3 regions of the Acinetobacter sp. XS-4 genome follow, and region 3 is predicted to be linked to each of the others. Evidence: predicted binding sites of a transcription regulator. Region 3 holds the regulator's gene; each other region holds the start of a gene.
The links. The regulator PhoB, encoded in region 3, activates phosphate uptake and scavenging genes when phosphate is short. The targets are predictions, from matches to a motif close to TGTCATNAANCTGTCATAA.

Region 1 (9,890 bases), 2.1 Mb from region 3:
TTAAATCGATGTCTTCCCCACATGCATGAAAAATATTTTGCTGTGCGAGAAATATTCTTTTCCAAAACTGACTTAGATCTAATGAAACACCATCCAACAGATAGACATTGCCATTTACATTGACTTGGCATACCCCAAGTTTAGGCCAAAGGGTGTCAACCTTAATAAATTCTGTATCAAGTCCATATATCGAACATTGATCCATTTTTTGAAGAACATCAACCAAATCGGTTTGCTGTTGGATAAACTGAAACATGCTTTCTCAAGTAAATGCAAAGAGTGCTTAGAACTCTGGTATATATAACATAGAAGTAGGAAATTACCACTTAAACCTTTATGAATACTCTATTTTTGAACAATTTTTCGAAAATAGATAATTTTTTGATCTTTTATTTATACTTTTAAAGTTAACTCCAAATATTCATTGTTTAAAATCTATAAGATCTTTTTCATTTTTATGTGCATTCATATTTTATTTAAAAGATCTTTTGTAATTAAAAACACAATAATATTTGCCTTTTATAGCCAAATTAATAAATTTAATTCAATTTTATATGGCATTAATGAAACAAGCATCGAAATGCTTATTTCATTCTCATACGGTTATGAACTGCCTGACTTAAGGTATGGCTATCTACATACTCAAGTTCACCACCTTGCGGTACACCTTGAGCAATACGTGTCATTTGTATAGGTAAGTGCTTAGTCGCTTCTACCAAATAATGAGCCGTTGCCTGGCCCTCTACCGTCGCATTTGTTGCCAAAATCACTTCTTCAATAGTGCCTTGACTTAAACGCTGAATCAGATAAGGAATACCAATTTCTTCTGGGCCAATCCCATCTAAGGGTGACAGGTGTCCGCCTAAAACATGGTATTTACCACGAAAACTTCCGCTTTGCTCAATCGCCATTACATCAGCTGGTGATTCAACCACACACAATAGTTGATCTTCTCGCTCAGTTGAGGCGCAAATATCACAAATTTCATGTTCAGTTAGAGAATGACAAACGCTACACTCATGAATATAACTTGAAGCTTCATGCAAAGCATGGGCTAATGCAAACGCACCTTCTCGATTTTTCATCAAAAGATGTAATGCCATACGTTGAGCCGACTTCGGACCAACGCTAGGCAATATACGTAAAGCTTGAACAAGTTGTTCAAATCTATCGCTAAACACAGAATTTCCTTAGAACATGCCCGCTAAGCCAGGTGGCAAGCCCATACCAGAATTTGCTTTTTGCATTTTTTCTTCTGAAATAACTTCAGCTTGACGTACAGCATCGTTTACCGCCGCAGCAATCAAGTCTTCAATCATATCTGGTTCATCTTGAAGTAACTCAGGGTTAATTTCGATACGTTTTACAAGATAGCGACCATTCATGGTTACTTTAACCAAACCACCACCAGCTTCTGCTTGGACTTCAGTTTGGGCAAGCTCTTCTTTCGCCTTTTTTATATTTGTTTCCATATCTTTTTGCATGCGCTGCGCTTGCTGCATGAGCATATTGATATTCATAACTTTACTCCGTATCTCTATCAAATCTTTAAAGTATTATTCGTTATTTGGTAATACTTTATAAAAACTTAATCTCATTGAACCAACCTATGCGATTAAAATACATACAGACTGGTGCATTGAACTCAAATTAATCCGTAATTCTGACACAATAGACTAATGTTTTCTATCAGTATCTCTTGCTCTATTTCACATAGCTCCATAAGTAACATCGCCACACTTAGGCATACGTCATAAATACTTAGATGGTCTAAATTAAAGTCTTATAAAACCTCATTGCGCTATTGAGATGCCTGTAGACCTTTATCAATTGTTTTATATTCACTTAAGGGAACTTTCTTAAAGGAGGTATTTGCTTCTTGAATAGATTTATCTGCTTCTTGCACAGACTTCTCTGCATTGTTGATCAATAAAGTTGTTTCATTCACTGGGTTTTGACTCGGTTTGGTCAGTAATTTATACCCAACGACCCCGATTACCCCCACTACAACGACAATAGCAATAGGCTTAAGCATTTTAAAACTCACATTTCTTTTAATTAAATTTAGAGTCTTTATACCTTGTGCTCTTAGCACTCATTTAAACAAAAATGTAGTTTTTTTATTGTAGTTCTGAAATTTGAGTAACATTTCAATATAAAAACCATCTCGATTAAAGAGATGGTTTCATAAACAAAATAACCCAAAAGAATTATTTCGATAGGAATGATTAGATCAGATCAAGACCACGTGAGATATCACGAATAATGTCATTAATATCTTCTAAGCCCACAGATACACGGATTAAACCTTCTTGAATGCCTGCCGTAGCTTTTGCTTCAGCAGAAAGTTTGCCATGTGTAGTTGTTGCAGGATGGGTAATTGTTGACTTCACATCACCAAGGTTTCCGGTAATCGAAATAAACTTAGTATTATCAATAACCTTCCAAGCACCTTCACGTTCGCCTTTAACAACGAAAGAAACAATCCCGCCAAAACCATTTTGTTGTTTTGCCGCAAGTTCATGGCCTTCTTGAGTTGGTAAACCAGCATAGTAAACTTTTTCTACTTTTTCATGGGCAGTTAACCATTCTGCAAGAATCTGAGCACTTTCACAGTGTGCTTTCATACGTAAGCGCAAAGTTTCTAAACCTTTTAAGAAAACCCATGCATTAAATGGACTCATTGATGGTCCAAGTGTACGGACAACTCCAAAGACTTCTTCTAATAACTTAGCATTACCGACTACAGCACCGCCTAATGCGCGTCCTTGTCCATCTAAATATTTAGTCGCAGAGTAAATGACGAGGTCTGCCCCAAACTTTAATGGTTGCTGTAAAACAGGTGTACAGAAACTGTTATCAACCGCCAGTAATGCACCATGCGCATGAGCAATATCTGCAAGCGCTTGAATATCTGCGATCTCGGCTAGAGGATTAGACGGTGACTCAACAAATAAAAGTTTAGTTTCTGGACGTACTGCATTTTTCCATGCATCCAAATCACATAAATCAACAAATGTAATGTCTACACCAAACTTGGCAATATATTTTTCAAACAAGGCAACAACTGAACCAAAAACTGCTCTTGAGCAAATAACATGATCACCCGCTTTGAGATATGCCATAGTAACTGACAAAATCGCGCCCATTCCAGAGCTTGTCGCAACAGCACGTTCAGCGCCGTCTAAAGCTGCTAAGCGTTTTTCGAACATCGATACAGTCGGATTGGTAAAACGAGAATAGATATTTCCTTGAACCTGACCAGAAAATTTTGCTGCAGCTTCAGCCGCATTTTCATATACGAATGATGATGTCAAAAAAATCGGTTCGCCATGCTCACCTTCAAAACTACGAGTATGTCCGGTACGAATGGCTAAAGTATCAAGTTGGTATTCTAAATCATCAGACTGGTTCATTAAATGTTCGCCTTTACTGGTCATGTACTAAAAAACTATCATCATTTTGAGTGTCTAAGGTATTTAAGGTCAAGGTAAACATTAAAATTATCGCTTAGACTTTATTCAATCTTTAGTAAATAGTTGGTAAAGCAAGATGAAACGCTTAAAGTCCCTTGTCTCTGAACAAAGTCAAATCAAGCACCTTTCTGCCCGACTATTTCATTCAAAAACATTAGTACTATCCCAAAGCACCCCCTATGAAGTAATTGGCGAATTCAATCAAACCCGTATTCGCTATTACGCAGCAACACAAAAAAAGTTTAAAGAACCTTTAGTGTTTGTTGCGCCACTCGCAATTAATATGGCGATTTATGATTTATATCCTTATCGTTCTCTTATTAAATACTTTCAAAATGCGGGCTTCGATGTCTATTTGGTCGATTGGGGTAATTTAAAATTTAAAGATAGACACCTTAACTTTTTATCATTTATTGAAGATTTTATTCCTAAAGCGATTGAACTCATCCGAACACATGCAGGAACTGAGCAAATCTCGCTCCATGGATGGAGTATGGCTGGCATATTCGTTACTTTATATGCTGCTCTGAACCAACCCAACCATATTAAAAATTTAATTGTTCTGGGTAGTCCAATTGATAGTTATGCATCTGGCCATATTGGTAAGCTCTATCGGACAATGAACCATTTGATTGGTCGCAATAAGAAAATTCAGGAACGTATTTATTCTGGATTGCCAAAACGTCTGATCCACAGTCCCGGAATTTTAAATTCGTTAGGTTTCAAAATTCTCGATCCTAAAGGATGGTTTGATGGACATCTGCAATTGCTAAAAAATCTTGATGATTTGCAGTTTGTACAAGAGCATGCAACCTTGAGTAGTTTTTTAAATAACATGATTGATTATCCAGGTGGGATTAATCAGGACATGTTGTTTAATGTCTGGCTACAAAATCCATTAAAACGTGGCTTTATTCAGTTAAAAGATAAGAAAATCGAATTAAAAAATATAGATTGTTCCCTCTTAGTTGGCGCGGGTCGTAGTGATCAGTTGGTCACTGCTGACGCTGCTTCGCCATTAAGTCAATTGACAAGCAGTCAGGATGTCACGTTTACTCTCATCCCCGGTGGTCATTTAGGCCTAATGTCGAGCCAAGCAAGTGCTCTGGAGTTTTGGCCAAAACTGGCGGCATGGCTGACCGAACGTTCAACACAAATTTAAGGATAAGGCCATGAGTCAATCTGTTGCATTTATTGGTTTGGGTGCAATGGGCTACCGTATGGCAGCGCATTTACCAAAACACTTCGATACTGTCTATGTATGGAATCGAAATTTCGAAAAAGCCAAACAACATGCAGCAGAATATGGCACAAAGGCTGTCCCATTAGAGCAAGCAGCACAAGCAGATATTATCTTTTCATGCTTACCAACAAGCTCAGATGTAGAAGCACTTATTAAGAGTATACAAATTAAATCTGGAGCAATCTGGATAGATTGTACAAGTGGGGTTCCTGACTCTGCCCACACATTAGCAAGCTTATTAAAACAGTTAAATGTTGATTTTCTGGACGCACCTGTAAGCGGTCAAACAATAGGAGCTGAAAATGCCACTTTGACTGTAATGGTAGGCGGTGATTCCTCAGCTTTTGAACGTGCATTGCCTGCTCTGCAAGCAGTAGGAAAGTTGATTAAACATGTCGGTGAGTCTGGTGCAGGGTTTGCAGTAAAAGCCGTTAATAATATGCTACTCGCGGTCAACCTTTGGTCTGTTGCAGAAGGTTTCAGTGCTTTAAAAGCGCATGGGGTAAGCTTAAACGAAGCTTTAGAGTGTATTAACGCTTCAAGTGGTAAAAGTCTGGTAACAGAGACTATATTCCCACAGCGTGTATTGAGTCGCGAATTCCCAGTAACTTTTGGCTTACCTCTTCTTGCTAAAGACACAGGAATTGCTTTGGATTTAGTCCATCAAGCTAAGCTTCCAGCCCCACTTTTGTCATTAACACAAAGTTTAATTCAAGCTGCTCATTTAACTGCTGAAGACAATAGTGATTTCTCTGCGGCAGTTAAAATGTATGAAGCATGGACAAAAATTACATTAGAGTAAATTTAATCTTTTAGTTCGCTACTTATTCAAGATACTTATTTTAATAAGGTGAATAATAATGGCGTGAGAACTCAATTATTTAAAGTAAGTGTATTGCTACGGAAATTTTCTATAACCTGAAAAACTAAAAATGGGAAATTTTAGAAAGATTTATGCTATGTCGGTACTTGGATATTTTTTTTGTAATCAGGTGATTTAAAGTAATTTACAATCATCTATGCGCTTTTTTCAGACACAACCTTAGCCTGTTCCATTTTTTTTAAATAAGGATTAGCAAGCATACAGCTCGGTAGCAAAGTATTTGCAAGTGGAGGAAAATTTTCTCTTCCTCCTAATGTTATTTTTTCAATGAAACTTGCCAACCACATAATGTACTCACCCTTATTCTTAAATGCTGGCATTAAGCTAATATCAAGCTTAACTGTACATTCTTCTGTAGGCTTATTTAAGCACTCTTCAAAATCAATAAAATTATATTTTAGTCTGTATGAAGTTCCTTTTATCTCTTGTCGAATCATACTGACCAAGCTATTCAAGTGCTCAATAATATCTTTAGAGAAAAACCTATCTTCTTCAGATTTTTGATAAACGCTTTCAGCAACGAGTAAAAACTGTGACATTCCCTATTTCCTTTTAATCTTGTCTCCGATGAATAATCAGATCCTTTAAGGAAGTATGATGTATATAACATTGCTATATGTAAGTTGATTAGAGTAAAAAGTAACCGCAACGGTAAACATGAAAGTTAGCTGCAAAATCAGCCACACAAATTAAATACAAGGATAACTACATCACAATATATAGGATTGAATAAATATATTTCGAAATAACTTTAATAAAAAAAACCCATTTCAATTTTAGAAATGGGCTACAAAAACAAAAAACTATCAAACGCAGCAATTAAGGACAACATGATAGAAGCTAAAACATGTAAAATCAATACATCTTTCAGTTGAATTGTAAACTAAGTTTAATCTTGACTTATTTATATTTTACAAATCAAAAGAAAAGGCCCATTTCCGTCTAAATTAAAATGGGCCCAGTGAATTCCACTTAATCCTGAAATAAAAAGTGTGATAATTATCACGCTTTACATTTTCATAATGTCATTGATATATTTCTTTTTCATTGACCTAATTTCAAACTTCGCTCGTCTATTTAGCAAATGAAAAGACTATAAGATCTCACCTTTTACTAAAATTTTTTATATCTGATCGTCCCAACCAGAAGTATATTTTTATATCGTTAATAAAAGCTAAAAGTGAATTAAAAAGAATCAAATTCTAAAAAAATATATATAATTTCGCTTAAGTTTATGTTTTTATTTGATTTTTATAAATTATTGATATCTAATGTTTTTATTTATTTTGTGAACAAATTATCACCCAAAATGACATTTGAGTAATTAATAATCATTGAAATATTGGTAATAAACCTTATATTGAGTACAGGTTCATACCTTTAACTGAGGAAACGCTCATGAATAAATTTATGGTTGCAGTCTTTACTGGCATGGTGAGCATTGCTGGTTTAAGCGTTCAAGCTGCAACGCCTGAGCAAGAATGTCAGAAATTGCAAGACGATTATAATTTGATTTATGCATCAAAAGGCTTTTGTTTTAAAGATCCTGATGCTAAAGAAAAATATGGTAATGAAAACTGTCATACGACAAAACCAAAGTTTTCTGACAAAGAGCAACAACGTCTTGATGCGATTAAAGAGCGTCAGAAAGAATTGAAATGTAAATAATTTTAAAGGAATAATACATGGCATACGATGATCAAAATATCTTCGCAAAAATTTTACGCAATGAACTTCCAGCGATAAAAGTCTATGAAGATGATCAAGTTCTAGCTTTTATGGATATTATGCCTCAAGCCGATGGCCATACATTAGTTATTCCAAAAACACCAGCTGTAACGCTGCTTGATTTACCCCCAGAAGCAGCCGCATATACCATCCAAATTGTTCAGAAAATTGCGAAAGCAATGGAAAAAGCCTTCAATTTAGAAGGTATTGTCTTGATGCAACTTTCTGGAGCGGCAGCAGGACAAACTGTTCCGCATGTTCATTTTCACCTTATTCCTACAAATGTGCATCAACTTGGACGCCATGCTGTAGAGTTAGGAGATCAAGAAAAAATTAAAGCGTTAGCTGAGAAAATAAAAGCAGCTCTTTGATTTCTAATCTATTAAAGCGGAGTTTTGACTCCGCTTTTTTTCGTCTTAAAACTATAAAAAACTAAAATAATTAATTTATTTCTAAACTTTAACCGTCATAAAACTGTCATTTATTTTTCACGCCCCTGTCACAAAGTTTGCCGATACTGCTTAGCAAGTTGGTGAGCTTTTGTAACTTTTTGTACATAAGTCAACTACAAAATAAATAGTTAACTAGGCATACGCCATTTTTAAATACCTTTTGGAGAAATCTCAATGAAGAAATTGCTACTCGCTGCCGCAGTTGCAACTTTGAGCATAAACGCGGTGCAAGCAGCGCCAACTTTGTATGGCAAACTAAATGTTTCTATTAACCAAGTTGATAATAAAAATTTCGATGGTAAAAGTGATGTTACCGAAGTTAACTCAAACTCTTCTCGCATTGGGGTAAAAGGCGAAGAGAAATTAACTGACAAGTTATCTGCTGTTTATTTAGCTGAGTGGGCAATTTCTACTGATGGTTCAGGTTCTGATACTGACCTTAGCGCTCGTAACCGTTTCATCGGTTTAAAAACTGAAGGTGTTGGTACTTTAAAAGTAGGTAAATACGATTCTTACTTTAAAACTGCTGCTGGTGGTAACCAAGACATCTTTAATGACGATACACGTTTAGATATTACTAATATCATGTACGGTGAAAACCGCTTAGATAACGTAGTTGGTTTTGAATTAGATCCTAAATTATTAGCTGGTTTAACTTTTAACATCATGGCTCAAACTGGTGAAAGCACCTCTGACAGCAAACAAGGTGAAACTGGTAAAGACAGTAAGAATGATAGCTTTGACTCTGTGTCTACTGCGCTTGGTTATGAGAACAAAGACCTTGGCTTAGCAGTAGCTGCCGCTGGTGACTTTGGTATTAAAGGTAAATATGCTGCTTACGGTCTGAAAGATGTTTATACAGATGCTTACCGTGTAACTGGTTCTTATGACATCGCAAAATCAGGCTTTGTTGTAGGTGCTTTATGGCAACATGCTGAACCTACTGATGACTTGACTGCATATGGTCAATCATATAAATCAGATGGTTCAATCGATAAAGCTGGTAAAGCTTACCGTGGTTTAGAGGAAGAAGCATATGCAGTAACAGCTGCTTATAAAATTCCTAACACTAAACTTAAAGTGAAAGCAGAATATGCTTCTGCTGAAACACAAGTAAGTGGTCAAGCAGATCGTAAAATTGATTTGTACGGCTTAGGTCTTGATTACCAAATCAACAAACAAGCTCGCTTCTACGGTATCGTTGCTCAACAAAAACGCGACTGGTTAAGTGATGATGACAAGCAAACTGTTGTAGGTACTGGTATCGAATATAACTTCTAATTAGTTATTTTTGATTCAGATCTAAAATAAAAGGGCTAATGCCCTTTTATTTTATTTTGCAGATTAAAAAAGCCGATATTTTTATATCGGCTTTTTTAACTTTGTAGCTTACTTTAAGAAACCACTTACAAGATTCATGACGTTTTGAATGTCTTGGTTTGCTTCTTGATGATCGGTACTGTCACCCTGAGGTGTTAATGAGTCAATGACTTGAGGTAAGACCGAAGCAATTGCACCGTAAACTTGCTCTTTTGGAGCTTGAGCTTGCGCAGCAACTTGCTCAATGTCAGCTGGATTAAATAAACTCTGTAATTGTTGAGTAGGAACCTCACCATTGCTTTGATTCGGATCAACCCAGCTTTGAACCTGATTTCCTAAACCCGCACCTTTCAACTTTTCAAGAGCAGCCTGCAAACCACCTTGTTGTTGAACCCAACCTAAAATTAAAGGTACAACTGCAATTAATAAACTTTGTACGCCACCACCTGCTTGAGGTGCATTATTATTTCCAGTCACTTGACCTAATACAGAACCTAGTACTCCTCCAAGACCACCTTGAGCGCCAGAAGAAGTATTACCCCCCATTTGCCCGAGTACTGAACCTAAAATTCCACCTAAACCACCTTGGCCTGACGCTTGTTGGTTTCCACCTAAAGCCTGCTGAGCCAGAACTTCAACAATGTTGCTTAAATTTGTCATGTGTAACTCTTATGTATGGTTTATACATGAGCATACGCGGATTCTTGTTAGGACAGCAAAAGCCAAATTGTTAAATTTTGAAAGAGATTTAGAGCCTTTTACCAGCGGAATTTATTCCAGTTCTCTGG
Region 2 (9,890 bases), 1.1 Mb from region 3:
TTAAATGATTTGAGAACGCAAACTAAAAAAGAAGGTATAGAACCCTTAAGAATTGCGGGTGCTCGTAAGGTAATTGATGGTCTTACAACATTAGAAGAGGTATTGCGGGTTGTGCCATTAAATTAAGTTTTTCTTAAGATTCACCTCATTTATGCTTGATTTAATTGCTTTATCCCAAGAGGACACCGTAAACAGAGGGTAATCATATGAAAATACTTAAAGCAATACTAATGACTACAGGTCTAACAGCGGCTGGTGTGTCTATAGCAAATACACCTGTGAATCAGGCAGCAATTGCTCCAGCAACTCTCACAACTGTTAAGCATGCATTAACGGCAAAAGATAATACACCAGTAAAAGTACAGGGTCAGGTTGTAAAATCTTTAGGTGATGAAAAATACCAATTTCGTGATAAGACAGGTAGCATTACAATTGATGTAGATGATGAACTTTGGCAGGGTCGTCCTATTTCACCAAATACAACTGTGACTTTAATTGGTGAAGTAGACATCGACTATAAACCTTTAAAACGTGTAGAAATTGAGGTCGATCAAGTTCAGTTCTAATTCATTGATCTCTGAATCTACTACTTTTAGCCGCATTTAAATGATGCGGCTTTGCTTTTTTTATAAAGGCTTGGCAAGATTAAAACAGCATATAACAGGAAAAATAGATGAGAATTTTGCTTGCAGAAGATGATCGCTCTCAAGCTGAAAGTATTCAATCATGGTTAGAGTTAGATGGTTATCAGGTCGATTGGGTAGAAAGAGGTGATTATGCGCTTACGGCAATCGAACAGCATGACTATGACTGTATTTTACTTGATCGGGGACTGCCGCAATTAGCGGGTGAAAAAGTTCTAACAACGATCCGTTATAAACAAAAAAATGTTCCTGTTATTTTTATTACCGCACGTGACAGCATTCATGATCGAGTAGAAGGACTAGATTTAGGCGCAAATGATTATTTGGTTAAGCCTTTTAGTTTAGAAGAACTCTCTGCCCGAATTCGCGCTCAATTGCGTAAACAAACTTTAAGTCAGCAATCGATTTTAACGTGGGGTGATTTGCAACTTGATACACAAGCGAAAGTTGTATTAAGCGCTGGAAAATCTATTGATTTAACTGCAAAAGAATTCCAAATATTACGTAAGCTGATGGTTCATCCTGAACATATTATTACCCGTGATCAATTAGAAGAAGCACTCTATGCATGGGGTGAGGAAATTGAAAGTAACGCCATCGAAGTATTTATTTATCAGCTTCGAAAAAAAATCGGAAGTAGCTGCATTAAAACCATACGGGGGCTAGGTTACCGTATGGGAGATTTAAAATGAAATCGAATCGCTCATCTTTGCAGTCGCAACTGGTTAAAACCACCATGTGGAGTAGTGTGGTGGTGGGCTTGGTGGCTTTAAGCTTACTTACCATATTTTCTGTTTATCACAACATGTCAGTTCAAGACGAAATCATGGATGAAATTTCAGACACTTTACTGGTTTCTGATCTGTCAAAACATTCTATGAAACAGTTTGATCAGCTCAGTGATGAATTTGATATTCAGTATGAGTTATTAAGCTCTGGGCAATTACTTACTCATTCTCATAGTTATCAGCATGAACTTTTTGAACAAGGAAAGTTATCTGAAGGTTTTTCATATTTTTGGTTTGATGGTCAATTATGGCGTAGTCTGGCTGCACAACAAGAAGACTCTCAACTAGAAGTTGAAGTCTTTCAGCCAATGAGTACCCGTATTGAAGAAGTACTCAAAGCACTTGCAGGCTATAGCGGTCTTATGGTGTTGTTCTGGTTGCTGCAATGGGTCATTGTAAGTTGGCGTACGGAGCAACAATTGGCTGCGCTAAATTTACTTTCTATACGTATTGCCCAAAAAACAGCTTCAAATTTAGAACCAATTCAAGATCCAGATGTCATTACCGAAATTCAGCCTGTGATTGATGCTTTAAACCAATTACTTGCAAGATTGCAAAGAGCATTAGTGGCTGAGCAACGTTTTACGGCAGATGCTTCCCATGAGCTACGTTCTCCGTTGTCTGCCATACAAATGCGTCTTCAAGTTTTACAGCGTAAATATCAACATGTTCCAGAACTTCATCAGGACTTTGAGCGCATACAAGAGGACGTTTCAAGAAGTACAAAAGTACTTGAAAACCTACTCCTTCTTGCTCGCCTAGAACCCAATGAAGCAGAGCAGCCACAACTTCCTAAAACAGTTATCGATTTAAATTACTTATTGGCTAGAGTCATTGAAACTGTAACTTTAGATGCGAATGCTAAACAGATGTTGATAGAGACAAATACCTTATCGACAGAAACTAAAACCTTTGCGAATGAAGAATTACTGTTTATTGCTTTTAGAAATTTATTTGATAATGCCATTCGTTATAGCCCGACTTTAGGTTCTATTCATGTTGAGATTAGTCAGGACGAACAGCAAATTAAGGTCGCTATAGAGGATACAGGAAATGGTGTAGATGATGAGGTATTGCAACGTTTAGGGCAGCGTTTTTTTCGAGTATTAGGTACTCAGCAGCAAGGTTCAGGGTTGGGAATTTCAATTACTCGAAAAATTATTGAGTTGCACAATGGTGAATTGCATTTTATGCATGCTGAACAGGGTGGTTTGAGGGTAGAGGTTAATCTTCCATTATAAAAAATAGCATGGTTACCCATGCTATCCATTTTTTGTTTTCCCACGAATATTATTGAAACGCGAGTGTATTTTTTATTTAGTTAAAATTAGACGATTGTTGCGAGTGAGGCGTAAACGATATTCCTCGCCAGCATGCATAATGCGGATTTCACGGCCTAATGCAAAGAGGTTGTTAGAATGTAACATTGGTAAGGCATGAGCTGTTTCATTGTTACGAGTAAATAAGCTAAAAGGTGCGTTCATTTGTTGTGCTCCGTGGTATGTTCTTGAACGATTTAAATGATAATCATTATCGAATAGGTCTGTCAATGAGATTTTAAAAAATTTATAAAATGATAAAATTTGCTTACACTTGAGAAAAATTTTAGAGAGTAGAAAAATGCCCAAACCGATAGTCGATGTCGCTATAGCAATCTTGATCCATCGTGGAAAAATACTGGTTGGATGGCGCGAAGAGCAGCAACATCAAGGTGGAAAGCATGAGTTTCCTGGAGGAAAGGTTGAGCAGGGTGAAACACCTGAAGAAGCCTGTCGCCGTGAAATCTATGAAGAAGTGGGTATTGGTTTAAAAGATTGGCACCAATTTAATTATATTCACCATGAGTATGATGACATTATCGTCAATTTACATTTATTCCATAGTTATGTGCCTGATGAACTATTAAATCTTATTCATCAACCATGGGCATGGTATACACGTGAACAGTTACTTTACTTAAACTTTCCAAAAGCGAATAAAGACATCATAAAACGACTTTATTGGCCTCATTTCATCAAAATTAGCAATACGCTTACATCGGTAGGAAGCAGTGATGCTTTATTGTATTGGCGTATAGAAGATGAATCTGACCAGCAATCAATAGAGCAATTAAGCACTTTAGATGAAAATCAGTTATCAAACTTAATTATTAATGTAGATATCTGGCAGCAGTTGAGCCCTGAATTAAAAAAACAGATTAAGACTGTTCATTTAAAACAATCTCAGCTCATGAATTTGCATAAAGGCGATTTAACAATGGGCGTGCGTTATATTGCCGCTTGTCATGATGCAGTTTCTTTAAAGCAAGCTGAGCAGATTGGTTGTGATGCTGTTTTTATTAGTCCTGTAAAGCCAACAACGACTCATCCAGAAGCTGTGGCATTAGGTTGGGAACGTTTTGCAGATCTAGCTCAAAATAGCCATATTCCAGTTTTTGCATTAGGAGGAGTGCATCCTGATGATTTAGCTACTGCACAGCAGCATGGTGCATATGGTTTAGCAGGCATTCGTAATTTCTAATAAAAAAATAAATAAGCATTAAAAGCTAGAGCGCTTTTAATGCTTGTTGCGCTTCTTGAACAGTTTTTTGATTATTACGTTGTTGTCCAGCTTTTAAAATGGTCAACCAAAGTTGCTTTTTCATCGCCTGACTTTGGGCAAAACTCAAACCACGTCGTGCTAAAGACTCAGCATTAGAATATTGCTGTTTATGATTTGCCGTAAGGGCAAGAAATAAGTAAGTCTCAGCCGCTTGTGGTGCTAAACGCTGTGCCTGAAGTGCATAGCGTTCAGCCTCTGACCATTGCTGGTTTTTGTAAGCTTGCTGTGTTTTCTGCATTAATACTTTAAATGCAGGTAATTGACTTCCATCATCATTAAAGCGTTGAAGCTTCTTTTGCTGAGGAACAATCACCTGTAAATTTTTGCGTTGAATTTCTGGATGTTCATAAGGTGTAATTTTTACACCTGATGGAGTTTCCGTATTTTTCTTCACTGGTGGAGTAGGTGTTTTCTCTTTGGATTCAGAATGATCAGGCAAAGTTGTACAGCCGACCATAAGAACAGCACCAATATAAAAAACACCTTTCTTCAACATATCCTAATTTCCTGTTTACGCTTAGTTGTTATAACTACCAGTTGAAATTACACGTGAATTATTTGACAGATCTTGTTGCATCTGACTTTCACTTTCACGAATATAACTGTCGGTATTATCATCCTGAGAGTCAGGCGTTGTGTTATCACTTTGTGGCGTATATGTTGGATCAACTTGATAATAAGGTGCGCCACATGGCGTAGCACGGTGCGGAACTGTATGCGTTAGCATCGGAATATACATAGCACCATCACAAGCCTGAGCAGATAAATCACCCGTTGCACGATCAATCCACTGCCACTGTACAGTGTCTGGTTGACGTATATTCACAGGAGTTTGACGTAACTGTTTCATCACGTTAGTCCATACTGGCAATGCACCAGATGAACCAGTTAATCCTGTTACTTTATTGTCATCTAAACCTAACCATACTACAGCGACATGGTTACCCGAATAACCAGCAAACCATGAGTCACGTGTATCGTTAGTCGTACCTGATTTACCCGCCAATTTTAAAGCTGGAGATAAGCTGCTATAGGCTGAACGACCAGTACCCGAAGACATAACCTGTTGTAAACCGTAATTCATAATATAGCCAACAGATGGATCAATCGTTTGTTGAACATTCAGGCCATAACGGTCAAGTAAACGACCATTCGCATCTACCACAGACCGAATTGCACGAGTTGGATATTTAAAGCCGCCTGTAGCGAAGTTTTCATAGATTCCGAGCACTTCCATTGGTGACATATTGACTGCCCCAAGGAAAATAGAAGGGTAGGCAGGAATCGTTGATTCAACACCAAACTTTCTTAGATTATTGGTAAATGTTGATAAACCAAACTCTTGACCCAAACGTACAGCTGATAGGTTGTATGAGTTTGCTAATGCTTCACTCAGACTCACTACACCATGTCCACCACCACTATAGTTTTTAGGTGTCCAGCTTTTACCACTATCTACAGGAACACTGATTGGAGCATCTTCAATTTGGCTTGCCCAATTATAACGTCCAGATTCGATAGCACTTAAATAAATCACAGGTTTCAATAAAGAACCGACTTGACGTTTCGCATCTAAAGCACGGTTAAAACCAGTAAAATCTTGTGTAGAACCAACTGCCGCAACGAGCTCGCCATTTTCAGGATGTGCAATCAGTACAGCACCTTGTAAATTTTTCAAACGTGCTGGGTTGCTGTTGGCTAAGCGATCTACTGAAGCTTTAAACGCGTTTTGAACTTGGGTTTGAGTAATTGGGTCTAAGGTCGTAAAAATACGTAAGCCTTGATTGGTTAAATCACTTTCTTGATATTCTGTGCGCAATTGACGACGCACAATATCTAAAAAGTCTGGGAACTTTGCAGGCCCTAAACTTGGTTTACTTAACACATTTAAAGGACGTGCAATTTCATCTTCATATTCGGCTTGAGTTAAATAACCCATCACACGCATGTTATTTAACACAGTGTCACGGCGTTTTTTTGCACCTTCAGGGTTTTTCCAAGGATTATATAAAGAAGGGCCTTGAACCAAACCGACTAAATAAGCTTGTTGTGCAACGCTAAGCTCACGTAATGGTAAACCAAAATAAAATTGTGAAGCCAAACCATAGCCATTAATTGAGTAGCTACCATTTTGGCCTAAATTCACTTCATTTAAATAGGCTTCTAAAATTTCATCTTTGCTGTAATGCAGCTCGATGAGTAAAGCCATTAATGCTTCATTGACTTTACGTTTTAATGTGCGTTCAGGAGTGAGGTAGAAGTTTTTAACTAATTGTTGAGTCAGGGTTGAACCACCTTGACGCTTTCCACCCGTAACATTACTAACCAATGCACGAGCTGTACCGCGAATTGAAATACCATGATGATGATAAAAATTGCGGTCTTCTGTAGAAATTAAAGCTTCAATGAGTGGTTTAGGGACATTATTCAGTTTAATGAGTACGCGGTCTTCATTGTGTTGAGGATAAATTCCTCCAATGAGTAACGGTTCTAAGCGTGCAACGCCGGTTGAAGAAGGTTTGGTACTTCGTACTTCAACAACTTGATCATTTGCAAAACTTAACTCTAAGACTTGTTCAGGTTCAACACTGTCACCGTAGTCAAAACCACGTGTGTGGATATACATATTGCTGCCTTGAGCAACATAACTTCCAGACTTGTCATAATTACTTGAAGTTTTGTAACCCAATAGCTTTAATTCTTGAGTAAAATTTGCTTGAGAAATAGGCGCGTTGTTATAAATTTCCAAAGGGCGTGCAAACACTTTGGCAGGAATATCCCACCGCTGTCCTTCAAATTTTTCACGGATAATATTATCTAAACGAATCAGATAGATACTAAGAGCAATAAAAGCACCAATGATCAAAATGGAAAAGATTAGTGCAAAGAAACCGATACCACGTTCAAACTTCATAAAAATGAGATAAAACCCTAACAATGCCTGTAATGATGCGATAGCTTGTCATCAATTTGCAATGATAAAACTGTGAATAATTGGAAAAGTTAGATTGAATTTTACAGCATCTTGTAGTTATGTTTTTTTAAATTAATCGGGTTAATGTTATTATAGGCAAGTATCGCAGCGGAGCTTACTCATTCGTGCAAATTTCACATAAGTCCTTCAGAAACGTCGGGTTAATCGGTCGACCAGATAAATCATCAGTTGTAGAAACACTCTGTTTAATTCATGATCATTTATTGAACTTAGGTTTGAACCCCATTTTTGATCAGGAAACAGCCGAATTAGTGCCTTATGATCATGCACAGATAGTAAGCCGTCATTTATTAGGTGAAGTTGCTGATTTAGTTATTGTGGTTGGAGGAGATGGTTCTTTACTCCATGCTGCAAGGGCTTTGGTTCGTTACAATACGCCTGTAATTGGTATCAACCGTGGACGGTTAGGTTTTTTAACTGATATCAAACCTTCAGAAGCTATTTTTAAACTTGATCAAGTCCTTCAAGGGCATTTTCAACTTGATCGCCGTTTCTTACTTGAAATGGAAGTAAGAACAAATGGCGAAGTCATTTATGATGCAATTGCTTTAAATGATGTCGTTTTGCATTCAGGTAAGTCGGTCCACATGATTGACTTTGAACTTAACATTGATGGCCAATACGTTTATCGCCAGCATAGTGATGGTTTAATTGTTTCGACTCCAACTGGATCAACGGCCTATGCTTTGTCAGGCGGTGGACCAATTTTACATCCAAGCATGGACGCGATTGCATTAGTTCCAATGCACCCTCATACCTTGTCATCACGACCAATCGTTGTTGGTGGTCAAAGCGAAATTAAGATTGTTATTCGCGAAAATCGAGTGTTACCAATGGTGAGTGCAGATGGACAACATAGTATATCGCTCAATGTTGGAGATAGTTTACACATCCGCAAACATCCATTTAAACTAAGTTTATTGCATCCACCAGGTTATGATTTTTATATGGCCTGCCGTACCAAACTTGGTTGGAACCAAGATTTTGAATCTTTCCAAAGAGATGAATCATGAATATTGAACAAATGCTATCTATTTTAAACCCTGAGATTGTAGAGCGTTTAAAAACAGCAGTAGAAATTGGTAAATGGCCAAATGGCGTTGTTTTAACAAAAGAGCAGCGTGAAACTTGTATGCAAGCTGTAATTGCTTGGGAGTTAAAGAACTTACCAGAAGAGCAGCGTAGTGGTTATATTGACCGCGGTACAAAAGAAGAGGGTGAGGTTTGTGAAGATGATCACCACAAACATGAGCCAGAATTTAAACCAATTCGTTTTGTTTAAAATTTTATAAGACAGAAAACTTATTTTTGGTTATTCCATATGGCCTTGAATACCATGTTTTTCATGAGTTATAGCATATAGGCTTTAATTACTTTTAAAGGATTAAAAGTAAGCAAAAATCCTTTGTATCACTGACGATACTTCCATGTATCGCAGTGATACGGTCGACATCCATGTCGACTTTCACGATAGCATCTGTTAACTACGAATTAAGATTGCTTGAATTACGTGTTTCCCATAACACTTTTGCTTTCTGCATTGCTTCTTCAAAACTAGCAACAACTCCCATGGTATATAGTGCAATTCCGATGGTTTCTGTTACTGCCATTTCACCGTATTCATGGTGCTGTTGACCTAACCATACTGCTTTAAAAGTTGCTAAATCTAATTCTTCTTCAATTGGACTGCGTTCAGGCGTGAGTTTTGGTAACTCGTGTTCATAAAGTTCACCATTTTTAATACCGCAAATGAGTGTTTTTGCATCTGGATTTCGCTCAAACTCACCCCCTTCACCTTTAATGACAGCACTATTTTGATAGCCTAAGCGCAATGCACTATGTTGATGTGAAGTTCGATAAGCTGGATGGAATATTGCTTGTAAGGTGGCTTTAGCACTAAAAGGATTGATTAAGCGAGCTAATGTATGAATAGGTGAGCGTAGACCCATTACATTTCTTAAAGAAATCAGTTCACTTAAAACTGGTGAAATCACATCTAGTGGTAAGTATGCGAAATTTTGCTCTGCTAATTGTGTTCGTACTTCTTGTTCAGAATGACAAATTTGATAACCCAGATATTCTAAAACCTGTTCGGTATAAACACGGTTAAGCGTGTGACCTGATGCACCATGCATAACAATCTTATGGCCATGCTGGGCAAGCGTAAGAGCAGCTAATAAAAACCAAGGATAATGTTTTCGTTTACCCGCATAAGATGACCAGTCTAAATCAACTTCCAATGGCTGAAAATTGAGTTGATCTCTAGTGGCTTGAACAAATCCCGCGAGTTCATCAATAGATTCTTCTTTAACACGAAGTAGCATTAAAAAAGCACCTAACTGTACATCAAGTACTTCACCTTTTAAAATCATGGTAAATGCTTGATAAGCTTCTTCATAGCTTAAAGAGCGTGAACCGCTTTTACCCTTACCTAAAATACGGACATATTGAGCGAATGGGTGTTCAGCATCTTTATAGATATTACGTTTAGTATTCATCGTAGTTCAAAACAATAAAAATGATGGGATGTAGGCAGCTCAAAATGAAATGTCCACAAGTATTTAATCAATATGACATAAAAAACTGTCGAAAAAATATCAAAAGTGTTTCTTATACTAAAGTCTTAAGGTTGCATGAGTGTTTTTTGTGCGTATTAGCTAAAAATTTAACCGAATCATTATTTAATTCGAGTACACTTTCTCGTGCTTTTTTGAGCACTCATATCATAATTTTCTGTGATTCTCCTATATCTTCAGCTTTTTATTAAAAAAGTAAGAGGTTATTTCTAACTACTCAAAGTGGTTAGAAACTTCAGGTATTCTCCTGTTTTAGAAAACAGCTTTTTTTGTTTTCATTGAGGTA
Region 3 (9,890 bases):
CAGAAGCAGGTGTCGTCGGTGGCTTAGCTGACTGGTACGCGATTACCGTTCTATTTCGGAACCCTTTTGGTAAGTTACCCATTCCTAAGTTTTTACGCGACCACACCGAAATTATTCCACGCAACAAAGCTCGCATTGCAGAATCAATGGGACGTTTTGTACAAGAAAATTTTCTTTCACCTCAAGTGGTCGAACGAAGCTTAGAAAAAACTGACTTGAGCCTCGCAATTGGTCAATGGTTGGCAAGCCCACAAAACAATACTCAAGTGGTACAGCTCATTCAGCAAACCGTACCGAAAATTTTTGAGTTTGTTAGCCAAGATCAAATTGCCAATTTTGTGCAAAATAATAGTGTGCAATGGGTGCGTAATACTGAAGTCAATAAACTCGCAAGTGAAATGCTACGCGCGGTATTGGAAAATGATTTCCACCAAGATGTCTTACAGCGTGGACTCGATATCGCGCATGAATGGGTGGTACAAAACCCAGATAAAACCCGTGAATTAACCCGAAAAATGTTTAAAGCGCTTGGTGTCTGGTCACTTGCAAAAGGCGCAAGCTGGATTGGTATTGATGTTCAACAACGTACCATCGACTCACTCGTTGAAAAAGTAGAATCGATGTTGGCAGACGATGAACATCCTTGGCGACAAGAAATTGAAACCATTGCCCACTCTCTCATGCTTGAGTTGGCAAAACCAGACAGCGTTGCTAGCCAACGCCTCAACAGCGGTAAAGATGCCCTTCTCGATAGTCCACAAGTCCTCAATTTCATCAGTGGTGCTGTTACTATTTTGTGTAATGCCATTAAAGAAGATTTAATGAAAGAAGACTCTGGCATTGCAATGAACCTAAGAGCTGCTATTCAACAACTGGGTGAAAACCTCGTTCAAAATGCCAAAGTACGTGAAGTGCTAAACAAAGAAATGACAGGACTTGCGCTGACTTTTACAGATCAATATAGCCATAAAATCATACGCTATGTCAGTGAACGCATTCATGAATGGGATTCACGCGAAATGATCGGGAAAATTGAAAATGAAGTCGGTGGCGACCTACATATGATCCGAGTAAATGGCGTTGTAGTAGGTGCATTTATTGGTTTGACACTGGGTGTAATTCGGGCAGTGATTGAATCAATTTTATAACTTTAAATATTTTTAATAAGAGAACAATATGCTACAGCTACAGTCAAAATTGGCCACTCAAGGCGTGACTATTTTTAGTACCATGACGGCAATGGCACATCGATTAGGTGCTCTCAACCTGTCACAAGGCTTCCCAGATTTTCCGGCACCACAAGCCTTACTGGAAGCTTTATCTCAGGCGACTTTAGCTGGGCATAATCAATACCCACCCGGTGACGGTATTCTCGGTTTACGTGAACAACTCGCTTTACAATTTCAGCAACGTGACCAACTTCAACTTGACCCTGTAACTCAAATCACGATTACTCCCGGCGCAACCATTGCAATTTTTTGTGCCATACAAGCCTGCATCAATGCAGGTGATGAAGTCATTATTTTTGACCCAAGTTACGACAGCTACAGCCCTTCTGTGCAATTAGCAGGTGGTAAAGCAGTTCATATTGCACTTGAAGCACCTGACTTTAAGGTGAACTGGCAGCAAGTTAAAGATTTGATTAATGACAAAACCCGTATGATTGTGGTGAATACTCCCCATAATCCAACAGGTACCATCTGGGATAAACAAGACTGGTTAGAACTCATTGAACTGATTCAAGATAAAAACATTGTGGTTTTATCAGATGAAGTCTATGAACATCTGGTCTTTGATGGTCAACAACACTTTAGCGCATTGCATTTTCCAGAGCTCAGAGAGCGCAGTTTTGTGATTGGGTCTTTTGGAAAAACCTTTCATGTGACGGGCTGGAAAACAGGTTATTGCGTCGCTTTACCTGAGTTAATGCGTTTATTTCGCCAGATTTATCAATATGCAAATTTCTGTGGCACGACACCTTGTCAGATTGCCCTAGCTCAATATATGGAGCAACATCCAGAACATATTCAAGAGCTTTCGCAGTTTTACCAGACTAAGCGAGATCGATTTAATCAGGCAATTCATAATAGCCATTTCTTGCTAAAACCATCTCAAGGGACATATTTCCAAAATCTTGATTACAGTCAAATTAGACCAGACTTAAACGATGTAGAAATGTGCCAGTTTTTAGCCGAGCAACATAAAATTGTGGCTATTCCTGTTTCGGTGTTTTATCAGCAAGCACCAGAGTCTTTACGCCTGATTCGTTTCTGCTTTGCTAAAAATGATGAGACTCTGCAAAAAGCAGGAGAAATCTTGAATGAATGTTAATAAATTTAGCTACTTAGCACAGTAAAAACACTACAAGTTATTCGCTCCAACTATGCTAAGTTGGATGTCTGCCCCGCTCATCAAAGAGATGGGCGATGGAGAACACATGCCACCAAGACAATCTTTAATTCACCAGCAAAATCTATGGAAAACATTTTTTGTTTTCTTGCTCCCCCTGATTGCAACCAATATTTTGCAAAACTTGTCGGGGACGATTAACACCATCTTCGTTGGTCAAATGATGGGAGTTGATGCAATTGCTGCCGTCTCGGTTTTTTTCCCTATTTTATTCTTGCTCCTCGCTTTTATTATCGGGATTTCAACAGGTACTACTGTTTTAGTAGGGCAAGCGTGGGGCGCACAAAATATAGAGAAAGTCCAAAGTGTGGTCGGTTCTACCCTGTTTATGACACTGATTGGTGGGGTAATTACCGCGATTATCGGTGTGTTTTTTGCCCACGATATTTTAGAGTTATTGGGCACAGATCCAAAGGTAATGCATCTTGCTTTGCCTTATGTGCAATGGATGCTGGCGGGTAGCCCGCTTCTATTTGTTTATATTATTTATACCTCAATTTTACGTGGTGTAGGCGACAGTACAACGCCCTTACTTGCATTGGCTTTAACCAGTGTAATTGGTTTGGTGATTACCCCGATATTGCTTAAAGGTTATTTTGGTTTACCAGCTCTGGGAATTATTGCTCCAGCAATTGCAACAATCACGGGTTATGTTGCAATTTTGATTTTTCTGGCAATTTATCTGAACAAGAAAAATCATCCACTTAGACCTAATCGGCAGCTTCTGCAACATATCCGTCATAATCCAGAACTGAGCAAAATCATTTTGCGCTTAGGCGTACCAACCGGCATTCAAATGATTATGACCTCAATGGCTGGCTTGGTTATTGTTGGGTTGGTTAACCATTACGGATCGCATGCTACAGCAGCGTATGGTGCAGTGAATCAGGTGCTCAACTACATTCAGTTTCCTGCTTTATCAATCTCAATTGCAGCTTCAATTTTTGCAGCACAAGCAATTGGTGCTGGCAAATCAGATCTGTTAGCACGAGTAACCCGCACAGCTTTGGGAATGAACTTCTTATTTACAGGCACCTTAATTGCACTTGGCTATCTATTTTCAAAATATTTAATGGCTTTGTTTATTACCGACCCAACTGTGGTCGTGTTAGGCCAACAGCTTTTATTTATTGTACTTTGGGCAATTTTATTCTTTGGTGCAGGTGCCATTTTTGCATCGATCATGCGTGCCAGCGGAACCGTGACCGTTCCAATGCTGTTAAACATCTCTGCTATTTTATTTATTGAAATTCCATGTGCTTACTGGTTTAGTTCAATGTGGGGGCTTAAAGGAATCTGGGTTGCCTATGCCTTGGCATTTGTCAGTTTATGTATTATTCAAGGCTTATATTACCAATTCATTTGGAAGAAAAAGAAGATCAAAGTTCTTATTTAGAACCATTCAAACTACATAAAAAAAGCCATCATTTGATGGCTTTTTTTCGTTAAAAAATTATTTCATTAATTTGGTCACAATGGTTGAAGCACGTTGATATCCCGTTGGGAATAAACGCTGGAATGCATCAAGAATTTTTGCGTCACTACCAATCAATAAACGGCGCTTATTTTTTAATACAGCTTGTAAAATTTGACGAGCGGCTTCTTCAGGTGGAGTACGTAGTAGCTTGTCAAAGTTTTGAATCGATTTCGTCGGGTCCATACCCAAACTATTCAAGCTATCACTCATTTTTGCAGATTTAGCAATATTGGTGCGGATTCCGCCCGGATGTACACACAACGAGCTTACGCCACTTTTTTCAATATCCAACTCTTGGCGTAATGATTCGGTAAAACCACGCACAGCAAATTTAGTCGCGTTATAACCAGATTGCGTCGGTTGAGCAGTTAAACCAAATAGGCTCGATATGTTAATAATATGACCATCTTGAGTTTGCTTAATGAACGGTAAAAACTCTTTAGTTCCGTACACCACACCCCAGAAGTTAATCCCAACAATCCACTCTAAATCTTCGTAGGTCGCACCTTCAACAGTCGAACCTAACGCAACACCGGCGTTGTTAAAAATCAGGTTAACAGAACCATGATCTTGCACAGTTTCTTGTGCCCACTGCTTTACCGCTTCACGGTCAGAAACATCAAGCTTTTTGGTGGTAACAGTAATATTGCTGTATGGTTTTAAAAGCTCGACAGTTTGCTGTAATCCTTTTTCATTAATATCACTCAACGAAAGATGGCAGCCCTGTTTTGCCAAAAGAATTGCTAACTGTTGTCCAATGCCAGAACCCGCGCCCGTAATTGCAGCGACTTTGTTTTTAAAATTTTTCATTGTCCATCCTTTGTTTTTCGATATTTGCACAGTCGGTTCATTGCATGTGCAGTTTAGACACCTTTAATATAATTTTGACAATATCCATTGTCAATATAGTACACTGTAAATTCAGATAGAATGGCACAATTCTGCTGAGGGCTTTATCATAGTGAGCATATTTGGGTAAAACCTATAAATTAGGAAACCATTCTTTAGGAAACGACTTATTTATGGCGACAAACGACTCAACCAGTAAAAAGAAAACAAAAACTGTGAGTAAAGAACGTCAGTTCAAAGGGTTATCTTTATCTGAACGTAAAGAGGCACGCCGCGAAAAACTGATTGAAGCGGGTATCGCGACTTATGGAACACTCGGCTTTTTTTCCGTAACGGTCAAAGATGTCTGCCAAGAGGCAAAACTCACAGAACGCTATTTCTATGAATCATTTAAGAAAAGTGAAGATTTATTTCAAACCATCTTTTTAAAAATGATTGAAGAATTACAGCAAAACCTGATGCAAGCTGTGATTAAAGCTACCCCCGATCCAGAAAAAATGGTCGATGCGGGATTGCGAGCACTGCTAACAACATTAAAAGAAGATCCGAGATTAGCTCGTATTGTCTATGTCGACGCAGTTTTGGTACAAGAGTTACATAATCAAGCCACCATTCAAGAAACACTTGCGCAATTTGACCGCATGATTCAAGCCTTTGTTATGCTGACCATGCCGCAAATTCAACACCACGAAAATGAGCTCTCTTTAATCGCAACTGGCTTAAATGGATATGTTACTCAAATTGCAATTCGATGGGTCATGGGAGGGTTTGAACAGTCTCTTGAGCAGGTTTTAACCGCATGCCGTATCGTTTTCTTATCTTTATTAGCGCAAGTTTCAAAATAATATTAAAGTTTTTTGACAGCGATAAATGTGCAAAACCAGTTAAACTACTTCATTGATAAGCTATTGAATGATTTTAAGAAAACTAAAATATTCATGTCATCATTTGGTCATACCTTTGCCTTGGTTTTGTCACAACTTATTGCTAAATTTAATTTTATAGACTTTTCTGCAATGAAATTGTCATAATTAATCTTTGTAATAAGCCTGTCATAACTACAAAACGGTTCACCGTTAAATCTATAGGATATTGCGCTGTGAAAGATGACTATATTTTAATTGTCGATGATGAGCTTCCTATTCGCGAAATGATCCATACTTCTTTGGACATGGCAGGCTTTCAGTGTTTACAGGCAGAAGATGCCAAACAAGCTCATCAAATTATCGTCGACCAACGTCCGGCGCTTATCTTGCTTGATTGGATGTTACCTGGAGGCGTAAGTGGTGTCGATTTATGTCGCCGCTTAAAACGAGATGAAAACCTAGCAGAAATTCCGGTCATTATGTTGACTGCCCGCGGAGAAGAAGACCACAAAGTACAAGGTCTTGACGCAGGTGCAGATGACTACATGACCAAGCCTTTTTCAACACGCGAACTGGTTTCACGTATTAAGGCAGTTCTGCGTCGTGCTAATGCATTAAGTGGTGAAAAAACTATTGATGCCAATGGCTTAATTCTTGATCCTGTAAGCCAGCGTGTTAGCTTTGGCAACAGCATTTTAGATATGGGCCCAACTGAATATCGCTTACTTGCATTTTTTATGACCCATCCAGAGCGTGCATATACACGTGCCCAGTTGCTCGATCAGGTGTGGGGCGGTAATGTATATATCGAAGACCGCACTATCGATGTGCACATTCGTCGTTTGCGTAAAGTTTTAGAACCTTTTGGTGTAGACCGATTTGTTCAGACTGTGCGTGGAACTGGCTACCGTTTCTCAACACGTGCAGATTTAGCCGCAGGTTAACCAAGATTTATGTATGAACCCTACCCCGTCCCCGAACAGGTACGTGAACAAAAACTTTCCCGCTACAGTAGTTTATGGACGTTTGCCAAACAAGATTTACGGCTTTTATTATTTTTTCTAATTATTGCCGGCTTAATCGGTTTAGGCCTTGGGTATTTCTGGAGCTGTATTTTTATCGCCTTCGTGGTGTTTTTTACACTCCAGTTGCGTTCTTTATATCTGGTCAATGACTGGATTGCGAATAAGCCTTATGACGTTCCTCCAAATCTTAATGGGATTTGGGGGGCATTATTATTTAATGTTTACCGTGCTCAGCGCCAAGAACGAATTGTTCAAGCCGAAATGGTCGGTTTAATTGATCGAGCTCAATCTTCGTTAGTTGCACTTGCCGAAGCCGTTGTTTTAATTGATGACCAACATCAAATCGAGTGGTGGAACCCTGCTGCTGAACGTTTGTTAGGAATCAGTCCTCTCGACCGCGGCCGAAATCTATTAACGATTTTACGTCAGCCGACCTTTATTGAATATTTTAACAATATTGATCAGGCACCCGATGGGATTAAGCTTCACTCAAATTTTGATGATGACCGCTATGTACAGGTCAAACTCACAAGATTTGGTGGAGAAAGTCGCTTATTGGTGGCTTACGACGTTACACGTATGCACAACCTTGAACAGATGCGTAAAGACTTCGTCGATAATATTTCTCATGAACTTCGCACACCATTAACTGTACTAAGTGGTTATATCGAAACGTTTACAGATCAGGAAGATATTAGTCCGCGTTGGAAACGTGCGTTTGATCAGATGCAGTCACAAACCAAACGTATGAATGCTTTGGTGAATGATTTACTACTGTTATCGAATTTAGAAAATAATAAAAAAATTGCAAAGAATCAGATTATTGAAATGCCGAGTTTAATGAGTCAACTTTTTGATGATGCTCAGGCCTACAATGCCGATTATGGACACACGCTCAATTTACACATTGATAGCCACTGTGACCTGATTGGTTCAGACATGGAAATCGCCAGTGCATTTAGTAATTTAATTACCAATGCCATCAAGTACACGCCAAAAGGTGGAACCATTACGATTGGCTGGCATGATGATGGTGAACATGCTTACTTTAGCGTACAAGACACAGGTATTGGAATTAACCCAAAACATTTGCCACGTTTAACTGAGCGCTTCTATCGTGTTGACAGCGACCGTAGTCGCCAAACAGGTGGTACAGGTTTAGGCTTGGCGATTGTAAAACACGTGCTTATGCAACACGGTGCCTATTTAGATGTGCAATCTAAAGAAAATGAAGGTTCAACATTTACTGTAGTTTTTCCAAAAGAAAGACTTTATAACATGACCTAAAGTCACCTCTCTTCAAATAAAAAGCCGACTCACGAAAAGTCGGCTTTTTTGTATTATTTAAAATAATTTACTTAAAATTAGAACAATATGATTTCGTCTGATTTTTGTCTATTACATTTAAAAACTTAGTGGCAAAAGTATTGCTCTGGCGTAATGCATCGCGATGATCTCCACCATCAATTGTTTGATATATAGTTGGTTTTTTTAATTTACATAGCTGCTGGTAATAAGCAGATGTCCCTCTAGGATCGACTAAATGATCTTTAGAACCCTGAACAATCATTAACGGTACGGTAGGTACCATATTTTCAATGGACTGTTGTTTTAGATAAGTCAAAAGAGGCTTTAAGTCCGCATCAGATCGAAATATGTGAGAAGGAGATTTCTTCAAATCAGCCTGAAGTTCAGATAAACAACGGCTGCGCCCTTGAGTCAGTACTGCGTTCATTTCTGGACTGACTAAATTCTCAGGAACAATACTTGGTTCTGCTGCTTGTGCTCCTAATAACACAATCGGGAAAAATGCTGCCACACTAGGTTCTGGGTTTGGATGGGTCTGCACATATTCTGCAATGCCTTCATATTGATAGCCGCCAGGCGCAAGAGCAATTGCCCCTTTTAAATCTAGTTCGGGCGCATCTTTTTGACCATAGGCAGACACAGCAATTGCCGCAGCCCCGCCTTGACTGTGACCCATTACCAACCACTGTTTATTAAAACTCTTGGGCTCAAGTAAATGTAATGCACGCACTGCATCGACCACTGTATGCAATTGGCTCTTTGCATTCATATAAGGATGCCCACCTGACGTACCTAAACCCTGATAATCAGGTGCGACAACTGCATAGCCACGTGCAAGCCAACCATCTAAAGCTTTAGAAGCCACTTCTTGATATGAATGAACTGGCCCACCAACATAATCACCCGAAGGTGCACAAGTATCAGCTACTCCAGTTGTGCCATGCGCCCAAGCGAGTATTGGCCAGCCATTTTTTGGCTGCGTGCCTTTCGGTAATAAAATAAAAGCCGATGCCACAATGGGCTCGCCCTGAATACCTCGACTACGATAATTGACCAACAAACGCTGATCAGCATGAGGAAATAAATCCGTCACATCTTGCTGTTCTAGAGACAGTATTGAACCTGGTTTTTCGCTCACAATTTGCTTACCCAAATCTGTAATTGGAGCAGCCATAGCAGAGCCCGACACCAAACAAGCGCTACTAAATAAAATTTTTAAAAGAAAATTAGTTTTTCTAATCAAGGGATTAATCCTCTATTATTTACAATACATCTATTTAAATAATTAATTTATAAAATATAAATTACCATAAAATCATCTAGATTTATATTCAACTCAAAATAAATTACATTTATATATAACCACTTAAAATTTAATTAAAATATATTTTAAAGAAACGTATTATAAATATGGTTGCAAAAATTAATCCCATTTCAATAATAAAAATATATGCTGATATTTTCCTAATGACTATAGCGATTAAAATGTCAAAACAATATAAATTTATACCCTACCTGATTTGTCTTATTCTCGGTTCTCTACCCATCTATAGCTTTGCAGACGTACAAGTATATGGTCCTGGTGGACCAGCACCCGCAATGAAAGAAGCCGCCAAACAATTCACCAATAAAACGGGTATAGCAGTTCATGTAACGTCTGGACCTACTTCTCAATGGTCTGACAAAGCGAAACTAGATGCCGATGTTATATATAGTGGTTCCGAAGCCATGATGTCGGATTTCGAAAATGCTTTTTCTGAGCAAATTATAAAAGACTCGGTAGAACCTTTATATTTACGTCCCGCAGCCATTTTAGTACGTAAGGGAAATCCTAAAAATATTAAAGGATTTAAAGACCTAGCTAAATCCAATATTAAAGTTTTAGTTACTCACGGTGCAGGTCAGGTCGGTATGTGGGAGGATATTGCTGGTAGAACTGGCAATATCCAATTAACC

Region 1: the regulator PhoB is predicted to act here: its motif matches at 7,795-7,813, upstream of MMY79_RS10385 (porin).
Region 2: the regulator PhoB is predicted to act here: its motif matches at 6,994-7,012, upstream of MMY79_RS05865 (NAD(+) kinase).

The regions. Positions count from the first base shown of each region.
Region 1 covers NZ_CP094657.1:2,221,618-2,231,507, forward strand. Annotated here, with positions in the region: gene MMY79_RS10335 (HRDC domain-containing protein) at 1-256, opposite strand, end outside; gene recR (recombination mediator RecR) at 585-1,181, opposite strand; gene MMY79_RS10345 (YbaB/EbfC family nucleoid-associated protein) at 1,191-1,520, opposite strand; gene MMY79_RS10350 (hypothetical protein) at 1,802-2,035, opposite strand; gene MMY79_RS10355 (O-succinylhomoserine sulfhydrylase) at 2,229-3,416, opposite strand; gene MMY79_RS10360 (alpha/beta fold hydrolase) at 3,553-4,638, shown strand; gene MMY79_RS10365 (NAD(P)-dependent oxidoreductase) at 4,649-5,521, shown strand; gene MMY79_RS10370 (hypothetical protein) at 5,737-6,141, opposite strand; gene MMY79_RS10375 (YARHG domain-containing protein) at 7,001-7,270, shown strand; gene MMY79_RS10380 (HIT family protein) at 7,288-7,701, shown strand; gene MMY79_RS10385 (porin) at 7,957-9,063, shown strand; gene MMY79_RS10390 (YidB family protein) at 9,172-9,762, opposite strand; gene MMY79_RS10395 (DUF6231 family protein) at 9,861-9,890, opposite strand, start outside.
Region 2 covers NZ_CP094657.1:1,254,460-1,264,349, forward strand. Annotated here, with positions in the region: gene MMY79_RS05825 (GspE/PulE family protein) at 1-126, shown strand, start outside; gene MMY79_RS05830 (NirD/YgiW/YdeI family stress tolerance protein) at 207-566, shown strand; gene MMY79_RS05835 (response regulator) at 674-1,336, shown strand; gene MMY79_RS05840 (ATP-binding protein) at 1,333-2,673, shown strand; gene MMY79_RS05845 (hemin uptake protein HemP) at 2,746-2,916, opposite strand; gene MMY79_RS05850 (thiamine phosphate synthase) at 3,053-3,952, shown strand; gene MMY79_RS05855 (tetratricopeptide repeat protein) at 3,978-4,529, opposite strand; gene mrcB (penicillin-binding protein 1B) at 4,551-6,947, opposite strand; gene MMY79_RS05865 (NAD(+) kinase) at 7,133-8,041, shown strand; gene MMY79_RS05870 (YeaC family protein) at 8,038-8,310, shown strand; gene MMY79_RS05875 (glycosyl transferase family protein) at 8,513-9,526, opposite strand.
Region 3 covers NZ_CP094657.1:107,739-117,628, reverse strand. Annotated here, with positions in the region: gene MMY79_RS00535 (DUF445 domain-containing protein) at 1-1,148, shown strand, start outside; gene MMY79_RS00530 (pyridoxal phosphate-dependent aminotransferase) at 1,177-2,331, shown strand; gene MMY79_RS00525 (MATE family efflux transporter) at 2,438-3,805, shown strand; gene MMY79_RS00520 (SDR family NAD(P)-dependent oxidoreductase) at 3,863-4,696, opposite strand; gene MMY79_RS00515 (TetR/AcrR family transcriptional regulator) at 4,909-5,580, shown strand; gene phoB (phosphate regulon transcriptional regulator PhoB) at 5,835-6,545, shown strand; gene phoR (phosphate regulon sensor histidine kinase PhoR) at 6,555-7,913, shown strand; gene MMY79_RS00500 (alpha/beta fold hydrolase) at 7,981-9,177, opposite strand; gene MMY79_RS00495 (AcfC family putative adhesin) at 9,420-9,890, shown strand, end outside.